One region of the Stappia quadratibracata genome, then DNA from elsewhere that is predicted to be linked to it. Evidence: riboswitches for the same ligand, from Rfam matches in the RefSeq annotation. Region 1 holds a riboswitch; each other region holds the start of a gene.

Region 1 (3,263 bases):
GCCGGCAAGGCCGATCACCACGACGCGGCCGGGACCGCGTGCATCGCGCGCGAACCACGCTTCGACGCGCGGGCCGACCGCCTGCACCATGGCAGGCGCCGCCTTGCCCTCGATGCCGACCGCCCCCTTGATGCGCAGGACGCCCGGCACCGCCATGGCGGCGGCAACGCGCGCTTCCAGGTCCTTCAGAGAGGCGAGCGGGGCGAGCTCGACCACATGGCTGACGAAGTCGTCGTGGTCGTGATGATGGTGGTGGTGGTGATCGTGGTCATGGTCGTGATCGTGATCGTCGTGATCATGGTCATGGTCGTCGTGGTGGTGATGCTCGTGATGGCTCTCGCGGCCGTGCATGTCCTCTTCCGCGGCACTGGCGCGGCCGAGCAGCACGTCTGCGGCAAGCATGCCCTTTTCCGCCGCGACGATCTCCACCGCCGCGCGGACGCGGCCGGCAACCTCGGCGCGCACGCGCTCCAGCGTCGCCGCGTCGACGAGGTCGGCCTTGTTCAGCACCACGAGATCGGCGCAGACGAGCTGGTCCTCGAACAGTTCCTCCACCGGGCTGTCGTGGTCCAGCGCCTCGTCGGCGGCGCGCTGCGCAGCCAGCGCCACCTCGTCGCCCGTCACGCGACCTTCGGCGACGGCCGCAACGTCCACCACCGTCACCACCGCGTCGACCGTCACGCGGGTCTTGACGCTCGGCCAGGAGAAGGCGCGCACCAGCGGCTGCGGCAGGGCAAGGCCCGAGGTCTCGATGACAATGTGGTCCGGCGCCTCATCGCGGGCGATCAGCATTTCCATGGTGGGGAGGAAGTCGTCGGCGACGGTGCAGCAGATGCAGCCGTTGGTCAGCTCCACCACCTCTTCCGCCGCGCAGTCCGGATCGGCGCAGCCGTCGACCAGCGAGCCGTCGAAGCCCATGTCGCCGAATTCGTTGACGATGAGCGCGATGCGCTTGCCCTTCGCCTCGCGCAGGAGGTTGGAGAGCAGCGTCGTTTTGCCGGCCCCCAGGAAGCCGGTGACGATGGTGGCCGGGATCTTGCCGGCGGTGCGGGGCGTGGATGCGGTCATAGGCGAATCTCCGGCTGAAGGTGGGACGGCTTGAGAACGAGCGGCAGGCCGGCGGCGACAAGCACCGCGACATCGGCGAGTTCCGCGATGCGGCGATTGAGGCGCCCCTGCTCGTCGCGAAAGCGGCGGGCGAGCGCATTGTCGGGAACGATGCCCGAGCCGACCTCGTTCGTGACGAGAACGACGGGACCGGGCGCTGAGCGCAGCGCCTCGGCAAGCCGGACCGTTTCCACTTCCGGATCGGCCTCGGCGAAAATCAGGTTGCTGAGCCACAGCGTCAGGCAATCGACGAGGATGGCGCTTTGGGCCGTGCTTTCGGCGGCGATGACACCGGCAAGGTCGCGCGGCTCCTCGATGGTGCGCCAGCCCTCGCCCCGCTGGTGACGGTGGCGGTCGACGCGCTGGCGCATCTCGTCATCGAAGGGTGTGCAGGTGGCGACATAGATGCGCTCGCGCTGCGCTGCGCTCACCAGCCCTTCGGCATAAAGGCTCTTGCCCGAGCGCGCGCCGCCCGTCACCAGCACGGTGCGGGCCACGACACGAGCCGGGGCAGGCAAGGTATTGGATGCGGGAGCATGGCTCACGCGCAGGTCTCCCCGCGGCTGGATATGCCGGGAGAGCTGAAGCGGCGGGCGCCCTTCAACGGGAACATTCTGGCCTCCTGCCGTCCACCCGACGGCGCGTGACGTTTCGGGCCGGGCCCCGTGGGGGCCCGGATGATCCGGCTCGTCTCCTGGCTCGCGGGTCGTCGCCTTGTCCTGCCCTTCCCGGACCAAAAGGCCCAGTGGTTCATGCAGAAAGACTCGCCGCTCACAGTTGCGGGGGCAGCTGCGGATTCGGGAGCCCGACTTGGGTCCTCCCCCACCGCATTCCGACTTTCCCCTTTCATCGGACTTCGTCCGTCAGAAAGGACCGGAGGATGACGACTCATAGCCTGCCGAAGGGCCCCGCGTCCAGCAGCGAGGCGGAAAGGCCTTGCACGCCTTCCCTTGCGGAGTATTTGCCGGCGCAGGCGAAAAAGCCCCGATAGCCGCGCCCCGCCCCGACTGTGGAAAAGTTTTGCGACAAAGGGCTTGGCAAGCGGCGGCGCAGTTTGCTATACGCCTGCCACCGACGCGGTGCATCTGCCCCGCGTGATTGGTGATCCCCGGTAGCTCAGTGGTAGAGCAAGCGGCTGTTAACCGCTTGGTCGCTGGTTCGAATCCGGCCCGGGGAGCCACTCTTCTTCTAACTTCCCCCAAATAGCCGACCATCGCGCCACCGCACGACGCAACGCGCCGCGCGGTAATTTGCGTTTGCCTCACCCCTCGCGGTTCAGCTGCCAGATCGAGAAGTTCAGCGCCGCGGCGAAGGTGACCCAGGCGAGATACGGCACGAGCAGCAGCGCCGCGAGCATGTGCACCGGCCAGAACAGCACGATCGTCGCGAGAATCGACAGCCACACCAGCACGATGTCGATCATGCCGAGGTCCGGGCGGTGCAGGCCGAAGAACAGCGGCGTCCACACCCCGTTGAGCACCAGCTGGATGCCGTAGACGGTGAGCGGCAGGGCCGCGCCTTCAAAGCCCGCCTTGCGCCAGACCAGCCAGCCGGACACCGCGATCATCACGTAGAGCATCGTCCACACCGGGGCGAACAGCTTGTTGGGCGGGCGCCAGGACGGCTTCTTAAGGCGTTCGTACCATTCGCCGGGGCGGAACAGCGCCCCGGTCAGGGCGGCGAGAAAACAGGCTGCCAGAAACCCGAAAAGAGCCGGCAGGGTCGACGAATCCATCAGCTTTGCCTCGAACGTTCACGAACCGTTGTGCTCGGGGGCGAGCCCCTCTTGCCAAGCCAACGCATCGCGGGCTGGCCAAGTTCCCCCTCATTTATCCTCGGCGAGCGTATGGGCAACCAGCGCGTTGGCATGACCATGGCCGAGCCCGTGGGTTTGCTTCAGCCAGGCCACCAGTTCCATGTGCTTGAGACCGGACTGCGAACGGATCAGGGCCTTCCATTCGGCGATGGGCCGGCCGTAGGTCTTCTCGATGGAGGGGAAGTAGGAGGCCGGCCCCTTCACCGGCGGCGTTTTTCCGGACAACGACATAGCTGGCTTCCTTGCCTAAAGATCCCGCTGGCGGATCGTATCGGACGGGTGAATGCAGACCAGCTCCAGCTGATCCGTACCCACGTTGAGATAGCGATGCGGCACATCG
Region 2 (3,263 bases), 210 kb from region 1:
CCGTCGTGGTGGAAAAGCGCCGCGTGCCGCCGGGCGGCGGACATCCGCGCCCGACCTTCGGCCGCCGAGGGCTTGCCTGATCGGCGCAGACGCCTGAATTCCTTGAGAAAAGACGCCCGGACGAGATCTCGCTCGCCCGGGCGTTTTCATGCCTGTTTCGCCGCGTGCAAATTTCGAGACGGATTTTGCGAAATTCCGTCGCAAACAGCGCGAAATTCGAGAATCCGGTCTCAAACTCACGAAAACCCCGCGGCGGACCGATCCAGGGGCGAAAACCACCCGCTCGAGCGGGTTATCCCCGCTCAGGGTCAGAGGCGGTAAAGTGGTCGCCGGTCACCCGCTGATGAGCAGGGCGGCACCGGCGAGCGCCGTCAGACCGCCGAGCGCGCGGGTCAAGGCGTGGCCGCGCGACGAAGCGAGCTTGCCGAGGCCATAGCCGAGCGCGATGCCGGCGGCATGCAGCAGGGCGGTTGCGAGCGCGAAGCCGGCGCCGTAGGCGAGCTGCGTTGCCGCGCCGATCTCGCCGCCATGGGCATGGCCGTGGAACAGGGCGAAGGCGGCGACGACGGCGGCCGATCCGGCGAGCGGTAGCCGCACCGCCAGCGCCACGAACAGGCCGAGCGCCACGACCGAGGCGAGGATCGCCGGTTCGACGAAGGGCAGGGCGACGCCGCCGAGCGCCAGGGCGAAGCCGAGCAGCATGGTGCCGACGAAGGCGGCCGGCACCAGGGCGATCGCGCGGCCGCCGATCTGCCAGGCCCAGAGGCCGACGGCGATCATCGCCAGGATGTGGTCGGCGCCGAACAGCGGATGGCTGAAACCGGCGGCGAAGGAGCCGTGCTCGCCGGGATTGAGATGCGCAAGGGCGGGCGTCGCCGTGGCGGCAAGGGTTGCGGCCAGCGAGCCGGCCAGGAAAGCGGTGCGGGCGAACCCGGCGGATGTGAACCTCGTCATGCAGTCGATCCTTTTCTCAAGTCGATCAGGACGCCCCGGAATGGGTCGCGTCATTGCTTCAGGTCCTGGACGTCTTCTCACCTCAGGCTGTTTTGTCGTTTTGCCTGTTCCAAGGCGTGAGGGGCCTGCCCCCCGAAAGAAAACCGGCCGCACGAGGCGGCCGGGAAGAGATGCCGTCAGGCGGCAGCGTGGTAGAGGCGCTGCTGGAAGACGAGGCCGGTACGGGCCTTGTCGAACAGCTTGGCGCCGGCGAGCACGGCCAGATCGACGAGCGGCTCGACGATGATCACCGTCAGGTAGGCGAGGCCGAAGCTGCCGACATTGGCGAGGTTCTCGGCGCCGAGGCCGCCGCCATAGAGCGCCCAGAAGCCGACCCAGGCGACGATGCCGCCCTGGTAGCTGGTCGAAAGGGCCAGCGCCTGCTTGTAGCTGACGTCCTTGTAGGCGGTCTTTGCCGGAATGATGCGGCGTGCCAGGAGGCTCATGGCGAAGAGCGGCACGATCAGCGTCGTCAGGTTCATGCCGTACTGGGGCAGGTCGGCCGGGGCGAAGAACACGCCCTGCACCAGCAGGCCGAGCGCAAGGCCGATGCCGGCCGGACCGGCACCGAGCATCAGATAGAGCGTCGAGCCGAGAATGACGTGAACCTCGGACACGCCGACCGGCTTGGTCGGAAGCACTTCGAAGAAGCAGAAGACCAGCGCGGTCGCGATCACCGAGCGGACCACCAGGGCGGCAAAGCCCCCGTCGCGGCGAATGGTGTCGATCGCCATCTTGCCGATCAGGCCGACAGACGCGGCGGCGGTCGCAACGCTGAGTAGAATCTTGGCGCCGTCGACGACGCCGGGTTCGATATGCATATCAGCCTCCTTGGCGCACCCACCGTGCGCGGAGCTATGGGAAAGGCGCAAGAAATGCTTGCGCCGCGGCTGATGGCAGGTCTCCTGGCTCGCGGTTCATTGCGCCTGTCCGCCTTCCCGGCCGAAGGGCCAGTGGCATTGGGACAGCGCTCGCCGCTCACAGTTGCGGGGGCAGCCACGGATTCGGTCCCTGTTGGGTACGCCTCGCCGTGTTCCCTTTTCACCCGCGTTCGGCTTTGCCTCACGGGTACCATCACCTTGCAATGCTAGAGGGCGGGGAGTTGGTGTGACAAGATCAATTTTCGTCCGATCCTGTTCGAAACACGGCGTTTCGTGCCGGGAAATGAGGCAGAGGCCGTGCCCCATTGGCGCTCTGGGCAGGCGTGAGGCTTCTCCCTGGTGTCTTCCCGGACGAGGCCGAAGGCCGAAGATCCGGGACCGGGGAGCCGCGGCGGTCGTGGCATGATTCCGGAGCGCTCCCCATAGGCCCTCGGCTCTCCGATCCCGGCTCGTCGCTGACGCGCCGTCCGGGATGACGAAGGAGAGGTTTCGGTGTCCTCGCAGCCGCTCTGGGAACGAATGGGCCCCGGATCTCGCAATGCTCGTCCGGGGTGACGGCAGAGGGGATGCGGGGTGACGGCGGAGGGTGGGGAGAAGGCGTAGGAGGGACGGTAAAGGGCGGCGGCTGAGGTGATGCGAGGCGGCGCCTCCTACTCGGCTGTCATCCCGGGCAAGGCGCAGCCGCGACCCGGGACCCATTGGCGCCCTCGGCAGGCGTGAGGTGGGAGGCGCCGCCATCCTGATGGCTGTCATGCCTGCGAAGGCAGGCATCCAGTATCCGCTGGGGCGTGTGGGTTTGCGAAAGCGGATGCCCTCGACGAAGGGCGCTCGCGGCGACGTCACGGCTCGAACCGTGCGGCCTGGGGTTACTGGATCCCGGTCTTCGGCTTCGCCGAAACCGGGATGACAGGCTCAGTGTGGGGTGGGCGCAGGCGTGTTTCGCCGCCGCTCTGGGAACGAATGGGCCCCGGATCTCGCGATGCTCGTCCGGGGTGACGGCAGAGGGGATGCGGGGTGACGGCAGAAGGGAGGAGCGCCGGCGGCGGGGCGTCGGACATGCAGGACGCAGCGGCGACCGACAGGCAAAAAAGGGGCGCGGCCCGTCAAGGCCGCGCCCTTTCCCCCTTAGGGCCGAAACCCTATGCCCCGAGAAGCGAGGCGCGAGTGCGTCAGCGCTCCTCGGTCTGCAGACCCTTGAAGATCGCCACGCACATCAGGAGCAGGACGATCGTGAAGGGAAGACCGGTCGAGATGACCATCGCCTGAAGCGAGCCGAGCCCGCCGCCGATCAGCAGCACGATGGCCACCAGTCCCTCGAAGGTGCACCAGAACACGCGCTGGGGCACCGGCGCGTCGACCTTGCCGCCGGCGGTGATCGTGTCGATCACC
Region 3 (3,263 bases), 270 kb from region 1:
CCGGCTTCATGCCGTAGTACCAGCCGGCGAAGAACAGGTCCGGATCGGCCGCGACGAGATTTTCCAGCGTCGGATATTTCGGCGCGATCTCGGGGATGTCGCCGCGCTTGCGCTCGAACTCCTCGCTGGTCTTGTACCAGCCGCTGATGCCGCTGACGCCAACCATCCGGTCCTGCAGGCCGAGCGCGAAGGCCATCTCGCTCATGTTGATGTCCTGCACCACGATGCGCTCGGGCGCAGCCTCGAAGGTCAGCGGCGTCCCGCAATTGTCGACGGTGACGGGAAAGGCGAGGGCCGGTGCGGCAAGGGCCATCGCAGCGGTGAACAGGGAAAGGCGCTTGAGGCCGGGCTTCTTCATGGGGGACAGACTCCTCGTGAGGATGAAAAACCGTGGAACGCTGGGAAAAGGTGAGGGCGCGGCTCAGCCGCGCGTCGCCACCGCACGCAGATGCGGCGCGCCGGGCGCGGGACGCTCGGGTCCTGAAAGCTCTGATCCTGAAAGCTCGCCGGCGATGCCGGTGCCGAACCGCCCCTCGATGGGGATGTCCAGCACGCTGATCTGGCGGGCCTCCACCGGATGCTGCATCCGGTGCATGTCGACGCTGAAGACCGCACGCACCCGCTCGCTCGACAGCACCTCGACCGGATGGCCGTGCGCGACCAGCCGGCCGCCCTGGATCAGCGCCACATGGCTGGCGAAGGCCTCGATCAGGGTCAGGTCGTGTAAGGCCGCGACCACGGTGATGCCGAGGCCGGAGACGAGGCTGAGCAGCTCGCCGCGCGCCAGCGGATCGAGATGGTTCGTCGGCTCGTCCAGGACCAGGATGCGCGGACGCTGGCAGATGGCGCGGGCGATCTTCGCCCGCTGGCGCTCGCCGCCGGAAATCTCGCTCATGCGCCGGTCGGAAAAGCGCGTCAGGTCGGCCAGCGTCAGCGCCTCCTGCGTTGCCCTGGCGCGGGCCTCGCGCCCGCCGGTGCGGTGATGCGGCAGCTGGCCGAGCGAGACGTATTGCGAGACGGTCAGCCGGTCGTCGCTTTCCTCGCTCTGGCCGACATAGGCGATGACGCGGGCGCGCTCGGTGATCGGCACATTGCGATATGGCCTGCCGCCGAGCAGCATTTCGCCGCCGGTCGGCTCGCTCAGCCCGGCGATCAGCCGGATCAGCGTCGACTTGCCCGCGCCGTTCGGCCCGGCAATGACGAGGATCTCGCCGTCATGCACATGCAGCGTCAGGTCGGAGAGGAGCGCGTCCGCGCCGCGCGGCCGGTAGGCGACCTCGCGCAGCTCCAGCACCACCGGGGTTCCGCTGTGATGGCTCATGCGCCGTTCTCCCGGCCCGGCGATCCGGGGTCGAAAGCGGGCAGGGCGGGCATGCGCGCCAGCGTCTTGCCCTTCAGCCCGTCGGGGCGCTGCAGCGAGGAGCACCAGCCGTCTTCGAGTTCGCCATATTGCCGGGCGAAGGCGACAAGCGTCTCCACATCGCGTTCCGGCTCGATGTCGCCGAACAGATAGCTCGCCTTGCCGTCGGCCTGATAGGCGACCGTGCAGGGGCGCGAGCAGCCGGCCATGCAGGCCGCACCCGCCACGCTCACATGCGCCAGGCCTCCCTCGGCAAGTGCGGCGCTCAGGGCCTCGATCAGGTCCTTGCCCGGCTGTTCGCGCGTTTGCGGATCGCGGCAGGTGGTGCACACGGTGATGCGGTGCCGGCGCGTATCGGGAGCTGCGTCCATGCGGCGTTCGCCGAGCGCCAGGTCATGCGCCATGGCGATGCCCCGCACGTTCGCCCGCAAGGTTCGGCAGGCTGCGGATAAAGGCCCTGGATGGGCGGAAAATGGACTCGTTGCGTGTCATGGCTACCTTCCCGGAACACCCCGTCCGGTCGTCGTTGCGGGAGATGGCAGGTCTCCTGGCTCGCGGGTCCGGTCCGGCCGCGCCTTCCCGCCCGGCTTCGGGCAGTGGCATCGTGCGGCTGGACCTGGGCCATTCGTCCGGTAAAGGACGTCGGCCCCGGCCGCTTACAGTTGCGGGGGCAGCCACGGTCTCGGCCCCTGATGGGTACGCCTCACCGTGTTCCCTTTTCATGCCTCTGGCGGTTCGGCCGTCGGCAACCATCGCCGCCAAACTGGCAGATGACGGGGACCGCATCAAGACCAATCGCCCAAAGCCATCGCCGCCGTCTCACGCCGCGGCGCTGCCCCAGGCGGGGAAGGGGTCGTCGAGCCCGGTCCAGCGCTCCGGATGGAAGCCCGTATCGGCGACCAGCGCCGCGTCGAGTTCGGCGCGGATCGCCGCCTCGTCCATGCCGCTCGTGCCGATGAAGACGATTTCCTGCCGCCGGTCGCCCCACACGGGGTGCAGATAGGGCTCCATCGCCCGCCGCCATTCGGGCGACTCGGGCCAGTGCTGGCGCGGCACCGCCGACCACCACAGCCCGCGCTTTTCAGTGGTGACGAAGGCGCCGGCCTGGCTGATCTCGCCGACGAAACGCGGCCGCGTCGCCAGCCAGAAGAAGCCCTTGGCGCGGATCACGCCCGGCCAGCTCTTGTTGACGAAGCGGCTCAGCGCGCGCGGGGCGAAGGGGCGGCGCGCCCGGTAGACGAAGGAGCGGATGCCGTATTCCTCCGTTTCCGGCACATGGTCGGCAAAGCCGTTCAGCTCCTTGAACCACAGCGGATGCTCGTGCGCCTTGTCGAAATCGAAGCGCCCGGTGCCGAGCACGTCGCGCAAGGGAACCGCAGAGCGGTCGGTCTCCATGATCACCGCATCCGGGTTGAGGGCGCGCACGATCTGGCGCGCGGCTTCGAGATCCAGCGGCCGGGCATCGCTCACCTTGTTGAGGATGATCGTATCGGCAAACTCGATCTGGTCGACGAGCAGGTCGACCAGGGTGCGCTCGTCGTCCTCGCCGAGCGATTCTCCACGCTCGGTCAGGAAGTCGGTGGAGCCGTAGTCCTTCAGCAGATTTGCCCCGTCCACCACCGTCACCATCGAATCGAGCCGCGCCACATCGCTCAGGCTCTCGCCGTTCTCGTCGCGGAATTCGAAGGTCGAGGCGACCGGCAGCGGCTCGGAAATGCCGGTGGATTCGATCACCAGATGGTCGAAGCGGCCCTCCCGGGCCAGCGCCTGCACCTCGCGCAACAGATCCTCGCGCAGCGTGCAGCAGATGCAGCCATTGGTCATCTCCACCAGCCGCTCCTGCGTGCGCGAGACGTTGCCGCCACCCTCGCGCACCAGGCTGGCGTCGATGTTCACCTCGCTC

Evidence for each region. A riboswitch is a leader RNA that binds a small molecule or an ion and turns the genes downstream of it on or off. The one in region 1 is predicted to bind cobalamin.
Region 2: another riboswitch for cobalamin. It lies ahead of H7H34_RS08925 (energy-coupling factor ABC transporter permease); the one in region 1 lies ahead of cobU (bifunctional adenosylcobinamide kinase/adenosylcobinamide-phosphate guanylyltransferase).
Region 3: another riboswitch for cobalamin. It lies ahead of H7H34_RS09165 (DUF1636 family protein); the one in region 1 lies ahead of cobU (bifunctional adenosylcobinamide kinase/adenosylcobinamide-phosphate guanylyltransferase).

Annotation. Positions count from the first base shown of each region.
Region 1 covers NZ_JACMIA010000001.1:1,843,312-1,846,574, reverse strand. The annotation lists gene cobW (cobalamin biosynthesis protein CobW) at 1-1,068, opposite strand, end outside; gene cobU (bifunctional adenosylcobinamide kinase/adenosylcobinamide-phosphate guanylyltransferase) at 1,065-1,652, opposite strand; cobalamin riboswitch at 1,775-2,000, opposite strand; tRNA gene H7H34_RS08220 (tRNA-Asn) at 2,213-2,287, shown strand; gene H7H34_RS08215 (TspO/MBR family protein) at 2,369-2,842, opposite strand; gene H7H34_RS08210 (DUF4287 domain-containing protein) at 2,933-3,154, opposite strand; gene H7H34_RS08205 (cupin domain-containing protein) at 3,170-3,263, opposite strand, start outside.
Region 2 covers NZ_JACMIA010000001.1:2,051,588-2,054,850, forward strand. The annotation lists gene H7H34_RS08915 (DUF805 domain-containing protein) at 1-80, shown strand, start outside; gene H7H34_RS08920 (HupE/UreJ family protein) at 334-954, opposite strand; gene H7H34_RS08925 (energy-coupling factor ABC transporter permease) at 1,131-1,814, opposite strand; cobalamin riboswitch at 1,872-2,083, opposite strand; gene H7H34_RS08930 (BCCT family transporter) at 3,044-3,263, opposite strand, start outside.
Region 3 covers NZ_JACMIA010000001.1:2,109,220-2,112,482, forward strand. The annotation lists gene H7H34_RS09155 (ABC transporter substrate-binding protein) at 1-358, opposite strand, end outside; gene H7H34_RS09160 (ABC transporter ATP-binding protein) at 422-1,321, opposite strand; gene H7H34_RS09165 (DUF1636 family protein) at 1,318-1,764, opposite strand; cobalamin riboswitch at 1,881-2,129, opposite strand; gene zigA (zinc metallochaperone GTPase ZigA) at 2,180-3,263, opposite strand, start outside.